Regions from separate parts of the Pseudoduganella albidiflava genome, predicted to be linked through region 2. Evidence: predicted binding sites of a transcription regulator. Region 2 holds the regulator's gene; the other holds the start of a gene.

What was found. The regulator LexA, encoded in region 2, represses DNA repair genes until DNA is damaged. The targets are predictions, from matches to a motif close to ACTGTATNNNNATACAGT.
Region 1: dinB (DNA polymerase IV) is a predicted target of LexA. The motif match lies at 1,255-1,272, and genes of this name have one in related genera.

What each region holds. Positions count from the first base shown of each region.
Region 1 covers NZ_CP036401.1:7,240,318-7,244,274, reverse strand. The annotation lists gene EYF70_RS30180 (hypothetical protein) at 1-55, shown strand, start outside; gene dinB (DNA polymerase IV) at 58-1,209, opposite strand; gene EYF70_RS30170 (porin) at 1,438-2,529, shown strand; gene EYF70_RS31985 (methyl-accepting chemotaxis protein) at 2,546-3,957, shown strand, end outside.
Region 2 covers NZ_CP036401.1:1,260,886-1,264,842, forward strand. The annotation lists gene purF (amidophosphoribosyltransferase) at 1-244, shown strand, start outside; gene EYF70_RS05365 (cystathionine gamma-synthase family protein) at 499-1,740, shown strand; gene lexA (transcriptional repressor LexA) at 2,020-2,703, opposite strand; gene rpsF (30S ribosomal protein S6) at 3,048-3,434, shown strand; gene priB (primosomal replication protein N) at 3,450-3,740, shown strand; gene rpsR (30S ribosomal protein S18) at 3,774-3,957, shown strand, end outside.

The sequences.
Region 1 (3,957 bases), 1.5 Mb from region 2:
ACCGGAGTTGTATGACCTGGTGCTCGCCAACCTCCGCATCGCGCCAATCCCCTAGCCTCACACCGGAAACAGCTCCCCCTGCTCCCCCACCCGGTACCGCTCGGCCTCGTCGAGCGGTACCAGCGCGCTGACCCGTACGCCCAGCAACCGCAAGCGCTGGTCCAGCGGCACGCGCCGCAGGCATTCGCCGGCGGCGCGGCGGATCGTGGCTGCATCGGCCGTCGGCGACGGCAAGGTCACGTCGCGCGTCACGGTGCGGAAATCGGCATAGCGCAGCTTGATGCCCACGGTGCGGCCGGCGAAACGCTTGCGGTGCAGGTCGTCCGACAGTTTCGTGCACAGCCGCGTGAAAATCTCCGACAAGGTATCGCGGTCGTGCTTCGCGTGCAGGTCGCGCTCGAAGGTGGTTTCACGGCTCACGCCTTTCGGATCGGAACGGGTTTCCACCGCCCGCTCGTCATGCCCGTGCGCCACCCGGTGCAGCCATTCGGCGGAATGGAGGCCGAAGTGTTCCTGCAGCAGTTTCGGATCGGCCTGGGCCAGCTGGCCCACCGTCTCGATGCCGAGCGATGTCAGCTTCGCATAGGCTTTCGGGCCGATGCCGTTGATCTTCTTGGCCGACAGCGGCCAGATGCGCTTCGGCACGTCGTCGAAGCCGATGATGGTGAGCCCGTCCGGCTTGTCCAGGTCGGAACTGATCTTCGCCAGCAATTTGTTCGGCGCGATGCCGATCGAGCAGGTCAAGCCCGTGGCATCCTTCACGGCCGCCTTCAGCCGCATGCCGAGGGCGCGCGTTTCTTCCGGATGGTCGGTCAGGTCGAGGTAGATCTCGTCGATGCCGCGGTCCTCGATGTCCGGCACGATGGTGGCCACGGCTTCCTTGAACAGCCGCGAATAGCGCTTGTACGACTCGAAATCGGTCGGCAGCAGGATCGCCTCGGGCGCCAGCGCGGCGGCCTTCATCGTTCCCATCGCGGAAAACACGCCCAGTGCGCGCGCTTCGTAGGTGGATGTGGTGACGACCCCGCGGCCGGCGTAGTCGCGCAGCTTCGAGAAGCGGCGCGTGCCGTCCGGCTGCAGTACCGGCTGGTGGCGCGAGCCGCCGCCCACGACCACGGGCAAGCCGCGCAATTCCGGATAGCGCAGCAGTTCCACCGACGCGAAAAACGCATCCATGTCGAGGTGGGCAATGCGGCGCGGCGGGACCATGGCTTGTCGAGGCTGGGGAAAAGACTGAGCGTGGGAAAGACTGATACTGGGATTATATCCAGTATGCGGCAGCGCCCGCCAGCGCCCCGGAACGTTGTCACATTTGGTTTATTTTTCAATTACTTAGTGCCATTTTATCCATCGTATTTACGCAACAGTAGAGGCGCGCGGATATCGTGCGCGGGGGGAACACGCGTACCATCGGTTCTTTCAACCAGCCACGCGAACATGACACTCATTCCCCGTCTTTCCTGCTGTGTTGCTCTACTTGCCTGCGCGCTGCCCGCCACGGCGCAGACCTCGATCACGATCATGGGCGGTGTCGATGCCTTCGTGGGCTCGATGAAGAACAGCGGCGATGCCGACCGCACCACGGTACTGGGCAGCGGCGGCATGACCACGTCGTGGTTCGGCTTCCGCGGCAAGGAAGATCTGGGCGATGGCCTGTACGCGGAGTTCTACCTGACCGGCTTCTTCCAGACCGATACCGGCGTGTCCGGCCGTTTCGCCGGCGACAACCTGTTCTCGCGCGATGCCAACGTGGCGCTGGTCGGCCGCCTCGGCCGGCTGCAGGTGGGCCGCGCCTCGGCGCCCAGCTTCCTGCCCAACATCCTGTTCAACCCGTTCGGCGATTCGTTCACGTTCTCGCCGCTGGTGCTGCATTCCTACGTGCCCACCGGACCGTTCGCCGCGCGCACGTGGGCCTCGACGAACGCCGGCGACAGCGGCTGGAGCAACCAGGTGGTGTACACCACGCCATCGTTCGGCGGCCTGCGCGCCGGACTGCACTACCAGGCCGGCGAACGGGGCGGCGACTCGGATCGGAACAACCTGGCCATCAGCGCGATGTACAACAACGGCCCGCTGGCGCTGACGACGTTCGTGCACCGGGTACGCGCCAGCAACCCCAACTCGGGTGCCCCCATCATCGATGCCACGCGCAGTCCGGTGAACTACGCGCTGCTGGACGAACAGCGTGCCGTGTTCGTCGGCGCCACCTACGATTTCACGCGCATCAAGCTGTACGGCACATGGCAGCGCACCCTGAACGACGCGGCTGGCGCCGAAGGCTTGCGCGACCGCACCTATAGCGTGGGCTTCTCGATGCCCGCCGGCCCCGGCGCCGTGCTGTTCGACGTGGCCGATACGCGCCGCGGCGGCACGCTGTTCGGCACCGGGCGATCGCGCCGCACGGCATCGCTGGGCTACGACTACCGGCTGTCGAAACGCACCGATCTGTACACGGTCGCGATGCGCGATCGCATCACCACGCTGCCCTCCGCCATGAGCTATGGCGTGGGCGTGCGCCATTCATACTGACCCGGGGGAACTGCTTGTGAATCTTTCCAATCTGCGTATCGGTGCCCGTCTTGCCCTGGGCTTCGCGGTGACCATCGTCATCATGCTGCTGATGTCCATGATCGGCATCAGCCGCATCCAGGAAGTGGCGGGCCGTACCGAACAGCTGGTCAACGACCGCTATGCGAAGGTCACGCTGCTCAACAACATGCGCAGCCAGGTCAACCGTGGTGCGCAGGCCGTGCGCAACGCGATGCTGACGCCGGATGCCGCGCAAACCCAGGAATTCCTGCGCCAGATGGCCGAGGCCGACCGGGTCGGCGGCGAAGCGGCCGCGGCAATGGCCAAGTCCGAACTGACGCCCGACGTGCGCGCCATTTTCGACCAGCAGAACACCGCCTACTTCGCCTACAAGGAATTGCTCGACAAGGCGATCGCCCAGTACCGCGGCGGCGACCGCGAAGGTGCCGTGCAAGCCATGTTCGCCAGCGTGATCCCGGCCCAGACCGTGTACTTCCGCCACCTCGACGAACTGTTGAAAGTGCAGCGCGAGCTGATGACGCGCGATGCCGAAGCCGCCACCGCGGCGGCCAGGTCGGCCACCACGCTGATGGTCGTGCTGGTGGTGCTGGCCACGATCGTGTCGGCCTTGATCGGCTGGCTGATCACGCGGTCCGTGACCGGCCCGGTCGGCGAAGCGGTGCAGATCGCCGAAACGGTGGCCTCCGGCGACCTCACGGCGCAGATCGCCACGACACGCAACGATGAAATGGGCCGCCTGCTGGCTGCCCTGCGCGACATGACCACGGCCCTGACCGGCACCGTGCGCACGGTGCGCGACAGTACCGACACGATCAATACCGCGGCAGCGGAAATCGCCAGCGGCAACATGGACTTGTCGAACCGCACGGAGCAGCAGGCCGCCAGCCTGGAAGAGACGGCATCGTCGATGGAGGAGCTGACCTCCACCGTGCAGGCCAATGCGGAAAACGCGCGCCAGGCGAACCAGCTGGTGGTGTCCGCCGCCAGCCATGCGAACGAAGGCGGCCAGGTGGTCAGCCAGGTGGTCGAAACGATGGGGTCGATCAAGGAAAGCTCCTCGAAGATCGTCGACATCATCGGCGTCATCGACGGCATCGCCTTCCAGACCAACATCCTGGCGCTGAACGCCGCGGTGGAAGCGGCCCGCGCGGGCGAACAGGGCCGCGGCTTCGCGGTCGTGGCGTCGGAAGTGCGCAACCTGGCGCAGCGTTCGGCCAGCGCGGCGCGCGAGATCAAGGAACTGATCAACGACTCGGTCGAGAAAGTGGATGCCGGCAGCCGCCTGGTGGACCAGGCCGGCTCGACGATGGACCGCATCGTGACCTCGGTCCAGCAGGTGGCCGACATCATGAACGAGATCGCTTCCGCCAGCCAGGAACAGAGTTCCGGCATCGCCCAGGTCAACAC
Region 2 (3,957 bases):
CAAGGAAATCACCGCCGACGCGCTGGTGTACCAGGACCTGGACGACCTGAAGCGTGCCATCTCGGACGTCAACCCGGCGCTGACGAGCTTTGAGGCATCGTGCTTCGACGGCAAGTACATCACCGGCGACGTATCGGCCGACTACCTCGACCGCATCGAGCACGCCCGGCACAATCCCAAGGTGAAGGTCGAGGACGCCGCGCGCACCCAGCTGAACCTGAACGCGGCCACCACCGAAGCGTAAGCACCAGGGCTCCTCGCGGAGCCCTTTTTGTTTCCAGAAATCGGGGTCAGACCCCGGTTTTCGGCAACTTTTTTGTTTCCGGAATTTGGGGACAGTCCCCTTTTTCAGGAAATATTTCCAGGAATCGGGGACAGTCCCCTTTTTTCGGAAACCTTTCTCCGATTCGGGGGAGGGCGGGGTCAGACCCCAAGATTTGGCAATATTTCCAGGAATCGGGGTCAGACCCCGGTTTTCGGCAACTATCCCGGTGAGACATGAACGATAAAAAAACCTACGGTTTCACGACCACGATCCTGCACGGCGACCGCCAGAAAACCATCGAGCAGGGTTCGCTGCACAAGCCCGTCCACACGTCCGTGGCGTTCGGCTATACGGATGCGCGCCAGCTGGCGTCGGTGTTCCAGGGCCGCGAGCCGGGCTTCCGCTACGGCCGCCAGGGCAATCCGACCGTCTCCGCGCTGGAGGAAAAGATCACCAAGATGGAAGGCGGCGTGGCCACGCTGTGCTTCGCCACCGGCATGGCGGCGATCGGTGCCGTGTTCCAGGCGCTGCTGCGTGCCGGCGACCACGTGGTGTCGTCGTCCTTCCTGTTCGGGAACACGAATTCGCTGTGGCAGACGGTGGCGGGGCAGGGCGTCGGCGTCGATTTCGTCGATGCGACCGATGTCGCCAATGTCGAAAGCGCGCTGAAGGACAATACGCGCATCGTGTTCGTGGAAACGATCGCCAATCCGCGCACCCAGATTGCCGACCTGGAGCGTATCGGCGCGCTGTGCGCCGCGAAGGGCATCCTGTACATCGTCGACAACACGATGACCACGCCGTACCTGTTCCAGCCGAAAACCGTGGGTGCCGGCCTGGTCGTCAATTCGCTGACGAAGTCGATCGCCGGCCACGGCAATGCGCTGGGCGGCGCGCTGACCGATACCGGCGCCTATGACTGGCAGCGCTTCCCGAACATTTTCGAGAACTACAAGAAGGCGGCGCCGGCGATGTGGGGCATCACCCAAGTGCGCGCCAAGGGCTTGCGGGACTTCGGCGCCTCGCTGGGGCCGGAGGCGGCGCACCACATCGCGGTGGGTGCGGAAACGCTGGCGCTGCGCATGGAGCGCACCTGCGCCAACGCCGTGGCCGTGGCGAACATGCTCGCGGCCGATCCACGCGTGGCGGCTGTGCACTATCCAGGCTTGCCGTCGCATCCCCAGCACGGTATCGCCACCGACCTGTTCAAGGCCTATGGCTCGCTGTTCAGCTTTGAACTGCGCGAGGGCATCGACTGCTTCGATTACCTGAACCGCCTGAGGATCGCCGTGCCGGCGTCCAACCTGGGCGATACGCGCACGCTGGTGATTCCCGTCGCGCACACGATCTTCTACGAGATGGGCGCCGAGCGCCGCGCGTCGATGGGGATTGCGGAATCGCTGATCCGCGTATCGGTCGGCATCGAGGATACCGCCGACCTGGTCGAGGATTTCCGGCAGGCGCTGGACGCATGATGCGCCGGCGCGACGGCCGCGGCTGGATGCCGCAACCGTCGCGCCGGCTGCAGCCCGGTGCCGCCGTGCTTCAGCAGGGTTTTCCGGGCAGTGTATTCACCGTGTCCAAGCCTCAGCCTGTCCCAGCCTCAGCCTGTCCAAGCGTCGGCTTGTCCAACCCTCAGCCTGTCCAAGCCTCAGCCTGTCCAAATCTGAGCCTGTCCAAGTACGAGCCTGTTCAAGCGGATGATGGACGAGAAGGGCAGCCCGGGTAACTGATACCCGGCCACCCAGTGGCCATCAATGCCAGGTGCGCAGCAGCCCGACGGCCAGCCCTTCCAGCGCGAACTCGTCTTCCGGCGTCACAGTGATCACCTTGAAGTCGGGATTTTCCGGCAGCAGTTCGATGGTGGAGCCGGTGCGGCGATAGCGCTTCACGGTGACCTCGCTGCCGATGCGGGCCACGACGATCTGGCCGTTCTTGGCGCTGTCCACCTTCTTCACGGCCAGCAGGTCGCCGTCCATGATGCCGACATCGCGCATCGATTCGCCGCGCACCTTCAGCAGGAAATCCGGTTTCGCCGAGAACAGGGCCGGATCGACGCTGTAGGTTTTTTCCAGGTTTTCCTGCGCCAGGATCGGCGAGCCCGCGGCCACGCGGCCGATCAGCGGCAACTGCATCAGCAATGCCGCCGGCACTTGCGGCAGGGAGTCGAAGCCGGACTGCGATGCCGCGGCTGATGCCGTGGACGATGCCGGGCGCGCCGCCCGATCGCCCAGCAGGCGGATGCCGCGCGAAGTGCCGGCGGTGATTTCGATCGCGCCCTTGCGCGCGAGCGCCTTCAGGTGCTCCTCGGCCGCGTTGGCCGACTTGAACCCCAACTCGGCGGCGATCTCGGCGCGGGTTGGCGGGAAGCCGGTGGACTCGATGGCATCCCTGATCAGGTTGAGAATTTGTTCCTGCCTAGCGGTGAGCTTGATCATGATGCGAATAGCCGTGAAATTAGCTGTGGATATGAACAGTCTGTATTTTTGTACAGTGCTAAAGGGAATGCAAGGGAAAACACCGCTGGAACATGAAATATTTGCGGAATCCGGCCGAAGGGCACGGTGAGCGGCGGAAATAGTCGAAAAAAGGGCGCCTGCCCTGGGGTTTCAGCCCTGCCGCGCAGCGCGGCGGAGCGCGCATTCACGGCCCCGCGGCAGGGGTGCGGGCCTTCCCGGTGGCTAGCAATCGCTGAAAATTCCTGCTATGCTTGCGGGCTTACCTCTTCCCACACCTGTCTTGACGCCAGGGTGGGCTATCAACAGTCCTTAAGGGAGTTTGCATGCGTCACTACGAAATCGTATTTATCGTCCATCCGGACCAGAGCGAGCAAGTGCCCGCGATGATCGAACGTTACAAAGCCAGCGTGACCTCGCGCGGCGGTAACGTGCACCGCGTGGAAGACTGGGGCCGCCGTCAAATGGCGTACTCCATCCAGAAGCTGGCCAAGGCTCACTACATCTGCATGAACATCGAGTGCGACAACGACACTCTGGTCGAACTGGAAACCGCGTTCAAATTCAATGATGCCGTGCTGCGCCACCTGACCGTCAAGATGAAGAAAGCGGAAACCGCTCCTTCGCCGATGATGAAGTCGGTCCAGCGTGAAGACGCCGCCAAGAGCCACCGCGCTGAAGCCGCGGCCGCTCCTGCAGCAGCTGCAGCCTAAATCCGGGGAGTCTTGCTGAACGAGCTGAGGTTCACCGGCCTGATCGCCGAGCGGGAAGTCATTCGCTACACCCCCGCCGGGCTGCCAATCGTGAATGCAGTATTGCAGCACAGTTCGCAGCAGGTCGAGGCAGGCATTGCCCGCCAGACGGAATTTGAAATCGCCGCGGTCGCCGCGGGAGAGATTTCAGGCCGTTTCAGCGCCGCGCCACTGGGAGGTGCCTACGAATTTTCGGGGTTCCTTGCCAGGAAAAGCCGCAACAGCAAGAGCCTGGTTTTTCACATCATTGATTTTCGTGCCGCCTGAGAGCGACACAATATTTAGATACAGGAGCCTAAAATGGCATTCGGTAAAAAGTTCGACAAAAACAAAGCCAAGCTGAAAGAAAAGCGCAAACAGCAGAACCCGCTGTTCAAGCGTAAGAAGTTCTGCCGCTTCACCGCCGCTGGCGTTGAGCAAGTCGATTACAAAGACGTCGACACCCTGAAAGATTTCATCCAGGAAAACGGCAAGATCATGCCGG